One region of the Priestia sp. JSM ZJ58 genome, then DNA from elsewhere that is predicted to be linked to it. Evidence: riboswitches for the same ligand, from Rfam matches in the RefSeq annotation. Region 1 holds a riboswitch; each other region holds the start of a gene.
What was found. A riboswitch is a leader RNA that binds a small molecule or an ion and turns the genes downstream of it on or off. The one in region 1 is predicted to bind S-adenosylmethionine.
Positions count from the first base shown of each region.

Region 2: linked by a shared signal. The riboswitch ahead of ACH6EI_RS17460 (trans-sulfuration enzyme family protein) and the one ahead of ACH6EI_RS18070 (bifunctional homocysteine S-methyltransferase/methylenetetrahydrofolate reductase) in region 1 are both predicted to bind S-adenosylmethionine.
Region 3: linked by a shared signal. The riboswitch ahead of ACH6EI_RS21390 (phosphoadenylyl-sulfate reductase) and the one ahead of ACH6EI_RS18070 (bifunctional homocysteine S-methyltransferase/methylenetetrahydrofolate reductase) in region 1 are both predicted to bind S-adenosylmethionine.

Region 1 is NZ_JBISEM010000001.1:3,456,300-3,461,965, forward strand. It holds gene ACH6EI_RS18055 (bifunctional 3,4-dihydroxy-2-butanone-4-phosphate synthase/GTP cyclohydrolase II) at 1-346, opposite strand, end outside; gene ribE (riboflavin synthase) at 363-1,022, opposite strand; FMN riboswitch at 1,297-1,447, opposite strand; gene ACH6EI_RS18065 (YkvI family membrane protein) at 1,555-2,589, opposite strand; SAM riboswitch class I at 2,922-3,028, shown strand; gene ACH6EI_RS18070 (bifunctional homocysteine S-methyltransferase/methylenetetrahydrofolate reductase) at 3,136-4,974, shown strand; gene metH (methionine synthase) at 4,975-5,666, shown strand, end outside.
Region 2 is NZ_JBISEM010000001.1:3,342,203-3,347,868, forward strand. It holds gene ACH6EI_RS17450 (hypothetical protein) at 1-76, shown strand, start outside; gene ACH6EI_RS17455 (trans-sulfuration enzyme family protein) at 111-1,292, opposite strand; gene ACH6EI_RS17460 (trans-sulfuration enzyme family protein) at 1,276-2,421, opposite strand; SAM riboswitch class I at 2,493-2,610, opposite strand; gene ACH6EI_RS17465 (hypothetical protein) at 2,777-3,439, opposite strand; gene ACH6EI_RS17470 (hypothetical protein) at 3,509-4,600, opposite strand; gene ACH6EI_RS17475 (CotH kinase family protein) at 4,743-5,666, opposite strand, start outside.
Region 3 is NZ_JBISEM010000002.1:5,758-11,423, forward strand. It holds gene cysC (adenylyl-sulfate kinase) at 1-504, opposite strand, end outside; gene sat (sulfate adenylyltransferase) at 517-1,668, opposite strand; gene ACH6EI_RS21385 (sulfate permease) at 1,721-2,800, opposite strand; gene ACH6EI_RS21390 (phosphoadenylyl-sulfate reductase) at 2,820-3,533, opposite strand; SAM riboswitch class I at 3,788-3,890, opposite strand; gene cdaS (sporulation-specific diadenylate cyclase CdaS) at 4,204-4,830, shown strand; gene ACH6EI_RS21400 (VOC family protein) at 4,928-5,311, shown strand; gene ACH6EI_RS21405 (potassium channel family protein) at 5,379-5,666, shown strand, end outside.

The DNA of each region.
Region 1 (5,666 bases):
CTACCGTTGCTTCATTTACAAGAGCCATAACGGTAGCAGAACGTTCGTACGCACTGATACCTGTTGTACTTGAAATATGATCAATACTTACTGTAAATGCTGTTCCATGTACATCCGTATTGTTCACTACCATCGGGTGAAGATTCAATTTATGCGCAATTTCTTCATTAACAGGTGTACAAATTAATCCTCTTCCATGAGTAGCCATAAAGTTAATAACCTCAGGCGTCGTTTTTTCGGCTAATGCAATAAAATCTCCTTCATTTTCTCGATCTTCATCGTCGCATACAATAACCACTTTTCCCTTTTTTAACTCTTCAATGGCTTCTTCTACTTTATGAAACATCTCTTTCACCTCACTGTTAATTTGTAAAACCATGCTGCTGCAATAAATCCTTCATATTACCTGACCGATTCGAGGCGCCAGGAGTTGACTTGTTAGCCATCATCTGATGCATATATTTAGCTAACATATCGCATTCAATATTCACCTTGTCTCCTCGCTGTTTGTCTCCCACGACTGTGTGAAGTACCGTATGAGGAATAAGAGAAATAGTAAATGATTGGTTGCTGACATCAAAAATAGTAAGACTTGTTCCGTCTACAGAAACAGATCCTTTTAACATCATAAATTCACGAAGTTCAGGATCCACTTGAATTTCATAATAAAAGGCATTTCCTTTACGTGTTTTGCTTACAATGGTTCCAATTCCATCAACGTGTCCGCTGACGAAATGCCCTCCAAAGCGGCCATTTGCAGCCATCGCCCGTTCTAAGTTAACACGTGATCCAACGGTTAGAAGCTGCAGGGTACTTGCTTTAATCGTCTCCGGCATGACGTCGACCGTAAATTCATTTTGAGAGTAAGCCGTTACGGTTAAACAAACGCCGTTAACTGAAATGCTGTCCCCTAAGTTCACATCTTCTAACACGGTCTTCGCATCAATCGTAAGAACAATTGCTTCTGTAGCCTTTTGAATCCGTTTTATTTTTCCAATTTCTTCAATAATACCTGTGAACATTTTCTTCACCTGCTTTGGCGCTATTCCAACTTCTTATGCCTTTTTGAAATAGCAGCTGCTTTTTTTTCATATTTATCTTTCCCCCAACCACTGAAAATAAAAAAGCCCCTTGAACAAATGTCCAAGGGGTCGGCTGAGCTGAATCAGTTTTATCTATGCAAAATTCCGCTAATTGTATACGAAATAAACAGTTATAATTTGTGTACAAAAACAAGGGTAGCTTTAAAAAAGGCAAACCTGTCCCTAATACAACACAAAAAAACAACTGTGCTTCCTGATCCTTCTCCCATCCAGACTTTTACTGTCGGCTCTAGATTTTAACTAGATCCACCGCTAACATACATCGTATGAAAACGGGTCACGGGCTTAAAAGCATATGCTTTATCACCGCCGGTTGGGACTTACACCCGACCCCGAAGGATAATATATTCGACTGCTAGAGTCTTATTTGTTTTACATTATAGCAAAGTAAAATCGACTTGTCACATCATTTAACTTCGTTTTTTCACATCTGCTCTTCAAAATCCAGCTTTTAGCTTATTTTTTCTTTTTTAATACATAGCATCCATACAAAAGCTAGTCCAATATAGCCAAATATCGGATACAAAAACTCAAGAAGCTGAGCATATCCAAATTGCCCGATAATAAAGCATGCCAAGATAATAAACGCAAAAGCTTGTTTGTCATTCAGGGGAAGAAATGATTGAAGCTGTTTAGCGATTCCAAATACATTTCCAATCAATGTAGTAAAAATCTCACCTAACACAACTACCGTAAATAAAACATTCACCCACGCTGAGATATTTTTAACAACGGCACTCATAGGAATATCAAGTTGAAATGAATAAGGCAAATTGGAAAGGGCAAGATGAGTAGAAACAAGCATAAACGTAAGTACACATCCTCCTATTACGGCCCCTTTTTTGATCACGCTCTTATCTTTCACGGAGCTTCCTAATGGAACTAAAACGGCCTGAGCCAAAGCTAGATTTAGGGAAATATATAAAAAGGGACTAACCGCCCACTTCCACTGTGTGACGAGCGTTAAGTCTGGCTTCGTTTGAATCAGTGAGAAATAGCTGACATTTGGCACAAAGATGATAAAAGCAAATGAAAGCATCATCGGCACAACAAGAGAATTAACCATTAAAATACCGTTAATTCCTCTTGCGATAAATATATAAGTTAAAACAATTGTACAAATCATCCCAACAGGAGGCCACAGCCCGAACTGTTCTTTTCCTATTGCCCCCGTACTCGCTAGCATGACTGAAGTTACTCCAAATAAAATGACGATCATTACACCGTTTACCGCTTTTCCAAGTACATCACCAAATAAATATGTATTAAGCTGCTGATAAGAAGAAGCCCCAATTGCGTGCGAAAGCAGCATCATTTTCGAACCTAGCCAAATAAAAAACAAGCCGCTGACCAAAATTCCAACCATTCCAAGTTCCCCGTACTGTGTAAAAAATTGAACAATTTCCTTGCCTGTTGCAAAACCGGCTCCTACAACGGTGCCTACATACGTAGCAGCAACCTGCAGCGTGAGTTTCCACCTTTTCATGCCCATCACCCTTCTACCCTTCATAGTTCACTATATGTAGAAACGGTTAAAAAAAGACGAGCCTTTTATATGTAAATCCTCGCCTCACCCGGTGCTGTTCCTTTTTCGTTTTTTTATTTCCTTCTTGTTTTTTTCATGAAAACCCTTTATCCCTTAACATAACGGCAGTTTTCAAACAAAATATACGGATATTTTCCCTTTAGCTTTTAAATTTTCCTCAATATTTGCTGGAAATTCACAATTTACTGTTGTATAATTTCTAAAAATCAGATAAATTATTAAATAAGTATTCTTTCTATTTAAAAAAATATGTTTCAATTATATACAATTGATTCTTATCATGAGAGGTGGAGGGACTGGCCCTTTGAAACCTCAGCAACCAGTCGTTAGAGACATGGTGCTAAATCCAGCAAGCAATTTATTGCTTGGAAGATAAGAAGGCGAAAAAAGTCTTCTTCTTAAGAAGACTTTTTCTATTTTATCGGCATATTGCATAAAACGAATCACTCGTGAAATAGAAGCGGAACAATTTAAGGAGGTTTTGACATGGGGTTACTTGAAGATTTAAAGTCTAAAATTTTAATTGGGGATGGTGCCACTGGTACCCTCCTTTACTCACACGGTATTGACAGCTGTTTTGAAGAACTAAATATCACCAAACCAGAAGAGGTTTCTCGTATTCACAGAGCCTATGTAGAAGCTGGTGCAAACGTTATTCAAACAAATACGTACGCTGCTAATTATCAAAAACTTGCCCGTTATGGATTAGAAGATTCAGTCAAAGACATCAATGTTGCTGGTGTAAAATTAGCGAAACAAGCTGCAAACGATCAGGCTTACGTGGTTGGTACACTCGGCGGAATTCGTTCTTTCCAAAAAAATGCTATTAGCTTAGAAGAGGTTAAGCGAAGCATTCGTGAACAAATGTTTTGGCTTTTAAATGAAGGCGTGGATGGCCTTTTATTTGAAACATACTATGATTTCGAAGAATTAAAGACCGTTCTTACACTAGCAAGAAAAGAAACGGATAAGCCTATTATTACCCACGTTTCCCTGCATGATATTGGCGTACTGCAAGATGGGCGTCCTTTAGCAGATGCATTAAAAGAATTAGAAGACTTGGGAGCAGATGTTGTCGGGCTAAACTGCCGTTTAGGTCCTTATCATATGATTCAGTCTCTTGAAGAAGTACCGCTTCCTGATCGTGCTTTCTTATCTGCTTACCCTAATGCCAGCCTTCCGGCGTATGTGGAAGGCAAGCTGGAATATGAAACGAATGAAGACTACTTTGTAGAAAGCGCGCGTTTATTCCGCGAACAAGGGGTTCGCTTAATTGGAGGATGCTGCGGTACAACACCAGCTCACGTACGCGCCATGTCGTCTGCCTTAAAAGACCTGCCTCCGATTACAAGCAAAGTCGTTAAAATGAGACCAGCCGTTACGGTTCAAGAGCGTGAGCAGCAGGATAAACCTCATATGCACGAAATTGTGAAGAAGCGCCGCTCGGTTATCGTCGAGCTGGATCCGCCTAAACAGCTTGGTCCGACGAAATTTTTAGAAGGCGCAAAAGCACTTGATAAAGTCGGCGTAGATGCTATTACATTAGCTGATAATTCTCTTGCCTCACCTCGCATCAGCAACTTGGCAATGGCAACACTGATGCAACAAGAAACAAAAGCACGACCGCTTATTCATATTACCTGTCGCGACCGAAATTTAATTGGACTTCAATCTCATTTAATGGGACTTCATACGCTAGGAATGAATCAAGTGCTTGCAATTACCGGTGATCCGTCAAAAGTTGGCGATTTCCCTGGCGCCACTTCGGTTTATGATTTATCTTCATTTGACTTGATTAGTTTAATCGCTCAGTTTAATGAAGGACTATCTTATTCCGGCAAACCGCTTGGTCAAAAAACCAATTTTTCCATTGCAGCTGCCTTTAACCCAAACGTGCGTCACTTAGACCGAGCCGTTCAGCGCTTGGAAAAGAAAATCGACTGCGGGGCTCACTATTTCATTACTCAGCCTCTCTATTCAACTAAGCAAATTGAAGAGGTATATGAAGCAACCAAACATTTAACAACACCGGTATACATCGGGATCATGCCGTTAACAAGCGCAAGAAATGCTCGATTTATTCACCATGAAGTACCTGGAATTAAATTATCAGAAGATATTCTAGAACGTATGGACGCAACGGGAAATGACCGGATTCGCGGTGAAGTCGAAGGCCTTGCGATTGCAAAAAACTTAATTGATACAGCATATGAGCTATTTGACGGTATTTACTTAATTACGCCGTTTATGCGCTATGAAATGACCGAAATTCTAACACGCTATATTCATGACAAGCAACTCGTTACATCAGAAAGGAAGATATAAATGAGCTCACTTATCGAACAACAACTAAAGAAGCGAATACTCGTCATCGATGGAGCAATGGGAACGATGATTCAAGATGCTGATTTAACCGCTGAAGATTTTGGCGGCGAAGAATATGAAGGCTGCAACGAATATTTGACCCGAACAGCGCCTCATGTGATTCAGCGCATTCATGAAGAGTACTTTGCAGCGGGTGCTGACATCATTGAAACCAATACGTTTGGCTCAACATCTACCGTACTTGATGAATACGATTTAGGCCACTTGGCGTATGAATTGAATATCGAAGCTGTGAAGCTTGCTTGTGCAGCCCGCGATAAATATTCAACTCCCGAATGGCCTAGGTTCGTAGCTGGAGCTATCGGTCCTACCACTAAAACTCTCTCTGTTACGGGAGGTATTACATTCCCTGAGTTAGTAGAATCGTACGAAGAGCAAGCTCGGGGTTTGTTAGACGGCGGCGTTGACTTACTTCTAGTCGAAACCTGTCAAGACATGCTGAACGTAAAAGCTGCGTTTTTAGGCATTACAGCGGCGTTTGAAAAACTGAAAATAGAAGTTCCAATTATGATTTCAGGAACGATTGAGCCAATGGGAACAACTCTCGCTGGTCAAGATATCGAATCTTTTTACTTATCACTGGAACACATGAAGCCTCTTTCAGTCGGACTTAACTGCGCGACAGGTCCTGA
Region 2 (5,666 bases), 110 kb from region 1:
AAACAGCAGTCTTTCCTCTGATGAAAAAGTTGCGCTTACGTCCCTATACACAAACCTTTTAGATAGCTGTATATAACAAAAAAAGGACTTCCTTAATGGAAGTCCTTTTTTTATTTAATTAACGCTTTTTCTTCTAAGCTTTGAAAAACAGCGTTAAAGTCTTGCTTCAAATCCTCGAATTCCTCTAGCCCTACTGAAAGGCGAAGAAGTGAATCAGTAATTCCTTTTTCTTCACGTACTTCTTTTGGGATACTTGCATGAGACATTGTTGCAGGATGCGTGAGAATGGATTCAACTGCACCTAGACTAACTCCAATTGAAGCTAATTTGACTCCTTGTAAAATATGTCGTGCTACTTCTTCATCCTGCACTTGGAAAGAAATCATAGCTCCGTATCCATTTGCTTGTTCTGAAATGAGTTTGTGGTCCGGATGACTTTTTAAGCCTGGGTAGTATACACGGCTCACTAGAGATTGTTCTTCAAGCCACTTTGCAAACTGCAGCGCTGTTTTTAACTGCTGATCTAAACGAACTTTTAATGTCTTAATGCCTCGAAGCAGTAAAAAACAATCCTGTGGCCCCAAGATAGCACCAAAAGCATTTTGTACAAACTTTACTTCTTCCGCTAGCTTTTCATCGCTTACTACAACTAAACCGCCAATGACGTCACTGTGGCCGCTGATATATTTTGTAGCACTATGAATGACAATATTTACACCAAGGTCAATCGGCTGCTGTAGATAAGGTGTTAAAAACGTGTTATCCACAATTGTAAGGAGATTGTGCTCCTTCGCCAAACTTGCTACTGCTTTAATATCCGTTACCTGTAAAAATGGATTTGAAGGGCTTTCGATATAAATAGCCTTCGTATCTTTTGTGATAGCTTCTTCTACTTTCTCAACCTTCGTTGTATCAACAAAAGTTGTTTTGATACCAAACTTTGAAAATAGTCGTGTTAATACACGATATGTCCCGCCGTACGTATCGTGTGAAACTAAAATTTCATCTCCTGATTCAAAAATAGATAACACCGATGAAATAGCAGCCATACCTGATGAAAAAGCAAAACCAGCGTATCCATTTTCTAGCTGAGCAATAGTGTTTTCTAAAGCCTCACGCGTTGGGTTTCCTGAACGAGAATAGTCATAGCGGCCGTTGTTCGTCTCATCTTCTTGATTAAATGTAGATACCTGATAAATAGGTACGTTAACCGCTCCAAAATGACCGTCAATTCCTGTATTTGCATGAATTAAGTTCGTACCAAATCTATGTTTATTATTGTTGGTATGCATCAAATGCCTCCTTCAAATCTTTAATTAAATCATCTGCGTGCTCAATTCCAACTGATAATCGAAGTAAACAGTTTGTTACTCCGACACGATTTCGAATTTCCTCCGGAATATCAGCGTGTGTTTGACGAGCTGGGAATGTCATTAAACTTTCCACGCCTCCTAAGCTTTCTGCAAATGTAATAACTTTAACATTTTCTAAAAGTACTGACACGATGTTAGGGTGTGAGACAGCAAAAGAAATCATGCCTCCAAATCCAGTTGCTTGTTTCTTCATGATTTCATAGCCCGGATGTGTTTCAAGACCAGGGTAATACACTTTTTCCACGAGATCATGAGCAGTAAGCCAATTTGCAATTTTCAGTGCGTTTTCGTTATGTTTTTCCATACGAAGCGCTAGCGTCTTAATACCGCGCAATAACAGCCAGCTATCCTGTGGACCTAAGATTGCCCCAGCTGCATTTTGATAAAAACGAATTTTCTCTCCTAAGCTACTACATCGAGCGACTACAAGACCAGCAACTACATCATTATGACCCCCAATGTATTTGCTTGCACTATGTATCACAATATCTGCTCCGAGCTCTAAAGGACGCTGATAGTAAGGGGACATGAATGTATTGTCAACGATAGTAAGCAAATCATGCTGTTTAGCTAACGCAATTGCTTCTGGCAAATCAGTCACGTGCATCATTGGATTTGTAGGTGTTTCAATAAATAGAGCTTTCGTGTTGGGACGAAGCGCATCTTTTACTTGCTCGAGATGGGCTGTGTTGACGTACGAAACAGTAATTCCTTGCTCTGAAAAGATTTCATTTAGTACTCGGTACGTTCCTCCGTATAAATCCTCTGATACAATTAAATGATCTCCGTTTTTAAATAGTGCTAAAACTGCCATTACACCCGCCATTCCTGAAGCGAATGCTACTCCTACTTCGCCTTTTTCTAAAGCAGCAATTGCTTCTTCCAATGCTGTACGAGTAGGGTTTGCCGTACGTGCATAGTCAAATCCCGTACTTTGCCCTAAAGCAGGATGAGCAAATGTTGATGCTTGGTAAATGGGTGTTGTAATAGAACCTGTTGAAGGGTCACGACCTACTCCTGAACGAACTAATAAAGTTTCAATTTTCATCTATTTCTCTCCTTAACTCAAAATAAAAAACACTCTTCACAGATGGAAGAGTGTTCGTTTATACACGATTTCTCTCATCTGTTAGAACAATACTGATGTTCCACAGGAATTAGCACCGTTCAAATGAATGTTTCATTTGATGGTTGCCGGGCATCGCAGGGCCAGTCCCTCCGCCACTCTTGATAAGAGTTCTATATAATTGTTGGTGGTTAACGTTTGTTGTTACTAACTTTAATAAAGATTTTCTTTATTGTCAACATAATTTTCTAAAAAATTTAAATCATCTCATTTGTTTATTCAATATACTTGTCCTGATAAGCACATAAAAAAAGAGACGACACCAAGGTCTCTTTTTCTAAGGCAAGTGCACAGATTTTACGTGAGCTAACTTCCAGTACATACTTTCTCCATTTGCCGTAATTAGTTCAACAATATTATTAGAAACTTCTTTAAGTACGCCAATTTTTTCTGATTGATCCCCTAAATCTAATACGACCAGTTGATTTTCATATTTTTTAAGCTGCTCTTCAAAGTTTCTGACAAAAGGTGCAGAGGCAGGCCTTACTGGGAGCTCTTTGTCACTTAAAGAATAAGGGGTTAACTCATTACTATAAGGGGTAAGCCATTTCAAATGATGTAAAGAAACAAAGACATTTTTATATACTGGAGAATAAAACACAAGATAATCATTCAGCACGCTTGTAATATAGCCATGCAATGATTTTCCTCCTGTTACATAAATTTCAATAAATTTTCCTTTTGCCTGCTGTAAAATATTACGATAAGAAATCCGCTGACTTTCTTCTATTAAGTTCTCTTCTATGGTTCGTAAAGGTGTATAATCTTCTTCTGAAACCTCTCGCAAGCGATGTATGTGTAAAAGAGGAATATACAAATAATCATGTCCATTATATAAAACCATTACATCTAACCCGAGATCAACAAGTTTTCCTATAAACGTTGTTTTCCCTGATATATCGACTTCAACAATTTTATCAATATAATGATTCATACTCATTCTCATTCTCCTCCTTTTTCCTATATGATAGAAAAGGTGCTTTATAAGCACCTTTTACGTTCCAGTTCGTCATGCTTTCCAACGATAATTTTTCGTTTTAATAACTTTTTCACCTGGTGTTGAAGAGCGTGAACCCGTACGGCGTCCTCCCGAGCGATCGTCTGTGCGACCTCCTGTACGTCTTCCGGTACGTCTTCCGGTACGGTCTCCAGTACGGCCATCCGTGCGACCTCCGGTTCTATCTACTGTAGTTGACTCTTGCATAGAATCTTCTTCATTTGTATCTCCATTTTGCTCAGAATTTTCTTCATTTTGCTTGAAAGATCCTTTTGATCCTAAGGCAATGGTTTTTACGTGTCTTGGTTGTAAACGTAAAACTTGATTATTTTGTACAAGAGTAAAGTTTCCACTGCGGCTTTGAACTAATACACCTTCCACAGCCTCTGGGCCTCCACCGTTAATAGCTACCCATCTATGTGAAAACTCTTCAAACAGTTCATTAAAACTTTTCGCTTTGATATAATCAGGTGTTTCTTCAACTAATAATGGATTTTGCGGAACAACAGGTGTATTTTTGCTTACAACTTCACTTACACTCTTTATATGCTCTACATTGATATAAACGACGCCGTCATCTTCTGTTAATAATACGACATACGCAGATTCAAATGAGCCTAATACGTCAAGGATTTTACCCACTTTCTTCTCTGGACCACCTTGATTTATTTGCACCTGCTTATCTTTCATTAATAATAGAGTACCTGCAAATGTGTTAGCTCTGTGAAGTTCTACTTCACTATTAAATCCAGAAAATGTTTGTGCCGAATTAGACTTCGTATCCTCTGTAATGCTTTTAACATGGGCAAGCTGATAATAAATAAATGTATACTGCTGCTGTGGAATAAGCTGAGCCGGCTGATTATTTTGCTGGTTGTTATTTTGATTTGTTTCAAGAGCAAGTGTTAAATAATCTGATTGAACGTCAATTAAATATCCCGTTTTAGATTCAGGCCCCCCGCGATATACAGTCACTACTCTCCCTTTTAGTGGTTTAAAATGGGCAGAGTAGCCCGTGCTTTCAGCTTGTTGAACTTTGCGAGCGCGACTACGATTTGCATTTTGAGTTTGATCTTGATTTTGGTCGTAGTAATAGTTACTCATTGTTTTTCCTCCTTATTGATTATCCTTATTGGTCATTCATACTGTATATATACGTATCATGTACAGCTATTGATTTCCTGCATTTGCCTATTATTAACAAAATCCACTGTTGCCTATAAATTGCCTATAAATCTATCTCTTTTTAAAAAGTCAAAATGTTATTTTTAATATACGCTGTTCGTTCTTTTATAAAAGACAGCATAAATTCGGGTTCTTTATAAAATTGCTCCAAGTTATCTTTTACGTAAGGATCTTTTAATACATAAGGAGCAATATACTCATGCAGTTGATAAATGATTGGTTTCATGTATTCTATCGTAAATTGATTATTTAGAACATTGTTCATTTTTTGAATATATCGTTTTTTAATGCTGTTCACCGCCAGTAAGCGAGCTGTAAGCGTATTAAATCCTTGTGCGCGGACATAGTCTCCTTCCATTACTTTTCCATTTACATCTCTTCCCCAAGTTGCATCATAATCCCATGGAATCAGTTCAAAGCGCCCGCTTTCATGATTTAGATAGAAGGCATAGTTATGGACAAAACCGTCGTAATTCTGCATACAAATAATACCGACTAACCAAGATAAGTAGCGGTCGACGTTCAAGTACTTCTCAATATTCTGTTCGAATTCTGTATTTGTCCACGTATTAAGATTAAATATAAACTTTTCTAATTTTTCCGCATCCCCTTCTCTCACTGCTTTATTTTCATATCCAGATAACAAAGTTGTTTTCGGCCTTTTATCCAAATCGCTCATCAAAGAAAAATTAGCATCTCCGTCCACTGCATAAAATATGGATCCATCCGCTAAATTTCTTTTTTTCAAAAATAGTTCATCTACCGATTCGAGCTGAAGATATATTCCTTCATTTTTCCCATTAATTTTAAGAGTGACAAACTGAGAGTGAGGAGATAAAACGTCTAAAGAGGAGAAAAAATCGAGAGACAATTTGTTGCGCATAAGCGATGGATCTTTGTATTCGGCGTTTAGGTGTATTTCTTTGGCGCGCTGAAATATTTTTGGAGAATAAAATTCAATATAATATGACTTTTTCTTCATCTT
Region 3 (5,666 bases), on a different contig from region 1:
AGGTGACTCATAGGGAGAATCAATTCCTGTAAAATCACGGATTTCTCCGCTTCTTGCTTTTTTGTAAAGGCCTTTTGGATCTCTTTTTTCACATTCTTCTAACGGACACTCTACGTATACTTCCAAAAATTCATTCCCCTCTAAGATCTCACGCACTTGAGCGCGATCTTCTTGGAATGGAGAGATAAATGCTGTTAGTACCACTTGACCGCTGTCTACGAACAGCTTAGAAACCTCACCGATACGGCGAATATTTTCTGTACGATCTTCAGCAGAAAACCCTAAATTCTTGTTTAAGCCAAAACGAACATTGTCACCATCTAATACATAATTGCGAATATTTTTATCAAAAAGCGCTTTTGCCACTGCGTTTGCTACGGTAGATTTACCTGAACCCGAAAGGCCCGTAAACCATAATACAAAACTGTGATGATTATTTTGCTCGCGTCTTTCCTGTTTTGTAATTCCAGCATCATGCCACGTAATGTTTGTTGATTTACTCACTTCAACCGCTCCTTATTTTGAAGATACTTTTTGTTTTGCTAATCCCTTAATTAACACTTCAATTACTTCTTTACGGCTGAATGTGCTTGGTGGCACTTCTCCGTTACGAAGCATTTCACGTACCTTGGTACCAGATAGAATCATATGATCTTCCTTGCTGTGAGGGCATGTTTTCGTTGATGCCATCGCTTCACACTTCTTGCAGTAGAAGCTGTGTTCAAAAAATAAAGGTGTAATTCCTAATTCATCTGCCGTAAAGTTACTGAAGATTTTTTGTGCATCATATGTTCCGTAGTAGTCACCAACACCAGCGTGGTCACGGCCTACAATGAAATGCGTGCATCCAAAGTTTTTTCGAACCATTGCATGGAAAATAGCTTCTCTAGGTCCAGCATAGCGCATTGCAGCAGGGAAAACTGCCAAAGCTACACGATCGCTAGGATAATAGTTCTCTAAAAGTACTTCATAACTTTCCATACGGATATCTGCTGGGATATCATCTGACTTTGTTTCTCCTACAAGTGGATTTAAAAACAGGCCGTCTACAATTTCTAATGCTGTTTTTTGAATATACTCATGCGCACGGTGAACAGGGTTACGAGTTTGGAATCCAACAACCGTTTTCCAACCGCGCTCTTCAAATGCTGCTCTTGTTTCAGTTGGATCTAGGTAATACTTTTCAAAACGCGTTTTAGGTGTACGTTCTACAAGTACGATTGGACCTGCTACATATACATTTGGGCGTTCCATCATTTTCTTCACACCAGGGTGGGCAAGTTCTGCTGTGCGGTACACATTTTCCGCTTCTTTTTCTTTATTTGGCGTATATACTTCAGAAACTTCTAAAACACCATATGTCACACCGCTTTGAACTAGTTTTACTTTGTCGCCAATGTTTAATTCTTTAGCCTGCTCTTCTGTTACGGGAAGAGTAATAGGAATACTCCATACAGTTCCATCTGCTAGACGCATATTTTCAACAACTGATTGATAATCTTTTTCTCCTAAAAACCCCGTAATTGGGCTGTAAGCACCAATCCCAATTAGTTCTAAATCACTTAGAGCCATGTTGTCTACTTCAATTTCTTTTGTTAGTGAAGTGTAGTCATATGTTGGTTGATATAAATTAATTAATTCTCCACCGTGTGCTTGAATTGTTGTCATTTTGTAAAATCCTCCTTAAGTAATTAACACAATATAATAAAAAGCAATTGAATCACGCAGTCATTTTTTCTTTTTCCGACTGCAAGCTTGCTCTTTTTCTTCTAGTCGTTCTAGCTAAGCTTAGAACACCTGCTGTGGCAATGCAGCCACTAGCTAGCACCACAAATGAATATAAGTCGCTTTCAAGTACTAATTTCACAAGAACATATGAGATTACGAGTGAAAATACAGGGGATACCACCCAAACCTTTAACATTTGAATGACCACTTCGCGCTGTTCTTTCGTAAATCCCGTTTTCGCTGCGCCTATCCCAATAATAGAAGACGTAGTGACCTGTGTAAGCGGTACTGGCAAACCAAACAGTGAAGCTGCTGTAACAAGAGAAGCACCAGTACCTGAAATAATGCAGCCTTCCCCTACAGAATAGCGAGTAATTTTTTTTCCGTTTGTTTCAATAACTCGGCCTCCTAGTAAAAGAGCTCCGAGTGCCACCGCCAATCCTCCTGCTATGACACCCGTTGTAGCATCCATTAACCCAGCTCCTACTAGAGGACCGACAGCATTTGCCACATTATTCATTCCAGCTGAGAAGGCTTCAAAGAATCCCGTCGCTATAACTAAAATCGTTAAAACTCTTTTCCACTTTCCCTCTGCTTCTTTTTTATGCGCTCTGCGTTTTATCACTTTCCCAATCAAAAAAGCAATGACAAATGAAACTAGCGGAACAATAATCCAAAAAGACATGACAATTAAAAGTTTTTCTACATACAGAGATTGATAAGCTACTCCTACTCCAACAACTGAGCCAACTGTTACTTCACTTGTTGATAGAGGGATACCAATCAAATTCGCGAAAAAGAGTGACAGCGTTGCAGCAGCCAGAATGATAATAACTAATTCTACTGACAGCAGTTTTTCAGGTATGATACCTGAACTGATGGTTTTTACCACCTCACCGCCTCCGGTAACAGCTCCGAGCACAATTCCTACAGCACAGATGAACAGGGCCACTCTTCGCTTTTTAATTGCACCGGAGCCGTATGAAACGCCCATAGCAGCTGCTGCACCGCTTGCCCCAATATTCATTGCAAAAAAAAGCGCAATGATAAAGGCAACATATAAAAGCATCATTTATTCAGCTCTTTCGTATTTAAGATTCGTGTAATCCGCACTCAACTTTTTGTGTACCTGCCCATCTTCCTGAACGTAAATCGTCTACATTATAGGCAGGTGCGGTACAGGGCTCACAGCCGATACTTGGGTAGCCTTGATCATGAAGTTTGTTGTACGGCAAATCATGCTTATACACATAGCGCCAAATTTCTTTCCATGACCAATGAATTAACGGACAAACTTTCACCTTCTTGAATTTCTCATCTTTATTAAAATAATTCGTGTTGGCACGAGACTCAGACTGCTCGCGTCTCAAACCAGAAATCCACGCATCATAAGGAGCAAGGGATTCTCTTAGCGGAATGATTTTTCGAATTTGACAGCATAAGTTAGGCTGACTCTTCCAAAGCTCATCTCCATGTTTTTCAGCTTGTTCTGCAAGAGTTAAATCCGGCTTTTTCATATGAATACGTAAATCAGGGAAGCGTTCTTTAATTGCATCAATCACTTCATATGTTTCTTTAAAATGAACGCCTGTATCTAAAAAGACAATTTCAGCGTCTTTTTTCACTTTTGAAATTAAATCAATTAACACGATTCCTTCGATCCCAAAGCTTGACGCATAAATAATTGAATCTCCGTAGGTATCATACGCCCACTGCAATGCTGAAAGGGCTCCTTTTGTTTCATCTTTACTGTCGAACTCTGGAAATGTATCGCTCCAGTTTTCGTACGTATATAAGTCTGCCATTTTCTCCACTCCAATTCTTAGTTATCCGCGTTATCCAATAAAAAAAGACGGTTTTACCCACTAGAATTGGATAAAACCGCCTCTAGTGTGTCTAGTCAGCGAAACTATTTAATTCTTACTTTACTTCGGCGTGTTCAAAAATTTGTTTTAAGTCGGGGTTTACAGTCATTGGTTTCCCTTCTCAAATTATCGCTTGCGCTATATCAAAATAAAAAGTCTTCCGTATTGAAAGACTGGGTAGGCAATAAATTTTCACCTTATCTTTCAAAATGATACACACTTTGCTGGAATTAGCACCTTGCTAAGCAGGTTGCCGGGGTTCAGCGGGCCAGATCCCTCCACCACTCTTGATAAGCATTTTTTAAAAATTTTAGCATATTTAGAATATTTGTCAACATTAAAAATCATATATCCGATAAGAAAACTATACTTTAAATTCACAGAAATATCTATACTTTTATTTAAAACAACATATGTAAATTTAACCCAAATGTGAACATATCAGTTTATAAAACGCTTTCTTTTTTCTCCAACTTTTGATGTTCTCTTGCTAAATAAAACGCAAAATCTCTCTATAAAATTAATAGCGGATTTATAAGCTTTACGGATAATTCACCCACATTAGCACACATTACAGATAACACTGACTGACAGATAGGAGCTATATAAGATGGAGAGACAACCCTTTCAATTAGACGATACAATTAAAAATAATGTACGAACATATTTACAGCAGATTTCAACTGAAGCCTCTAATTTAATTAAACATTTAGACACGAGTGATCATTGTATCCTATGTGATTTTGAGGAGATGAGAAGGTTATTTCAAGATGTTCAAGCTACGGCCGCCTCTTATTACTTGCGTCATTACTTATCGCCTTATACATTTGAATACGCTGCTCTGTCCCTAGCTATTCATAACCTCTCTGAGAAACGTCACGGCGCTTTAATTGTCATTGAACGGGAACAAAATGTTGATCCTCTTATTCAAAAAGGAATGCCTATTCAAGCTCCTGTCAGCGCTACGCTAGTTGAGACACTGTTCTATCCAGGGACACCCTTACATGACGGAGCTGTCCTAATTAGAAATAATCAGCTTATTTCGGCTGCTAATGTTTTACCTCTCTCGTCTATTATTTCAACGAACAAAAAATTGGGAACACGTCACCGTGCAGCCATTGGAATGTCAGAAAAATCGGATGCATTAATTTTAGTTGTATCTGAAGAAACAGGCAAAATTTCGTTTGCGCTTGATGGAAGCCTCTACCCTATTCACTCCAGCAAAAATATGATTTAAGAGCCCTTTCCTAATAAGCAGCCCTATCTTGACTTCTATATCCTTTCTCTTTAATATATTTCATAGTTTTTACATACTATAGATACGGGTGATGCATATGGCAATTTTAAAATTTGAACATGTAGGCGTTCAAGTAAAGGATATAGAAAAATCTATTGAGTTCTATACACAAAAGGTGGGATTAGAGCTCATCGAAACACTACCACATACCGATCCGTCTTTGAAGCTAGCTTTTCTAGGTTTAGAAGGCAATGTAATCGTAGAGTTAATTCAAGGGTATAACTCAAGCTTACCTAATGAAGGTAAAGTTCATCATTTTGCGCTGGCAGTAGATGGAATTGAAGAGGAGTTTGAGCGTTTAAAATCAGCAGGCGTTTCATTTGTGGAAGAAAACATTGTAACTTTGCCAAATGGAGCAAGATACTTATTTTTCTATGGTCCAGACAAAGAATGGATTGAATATTACGAAGTAAAAAGATAAAGATATCTTATACCTTCAGTGAAAAATGGTCATACTGTGGCTATGACTAATCACTGGAGGTTTTTTTATGATGGAATGGCTATTATTTCGACTTTTTCGTCGTTCTATTTTAGTGCGGCTTCTTTTTATTATCGGCTGCCTTGTTTTACTTTTCGGCATGCTTATACATTTCCTAGAGCCGCAAACGTTTGGGAATGTGTTTGAAGGAATTTGGTGGGTTATTATTACAATCTCTACTATAGGGTACGGTGATTTTGCTCCCACCACTACGATTGGAAGGTTAGCTGCAATTATTTTAGTCCTGATTGGAACGGGATTTATTACTACTTATTTTGTCACGCTTTCTAAAATTGCT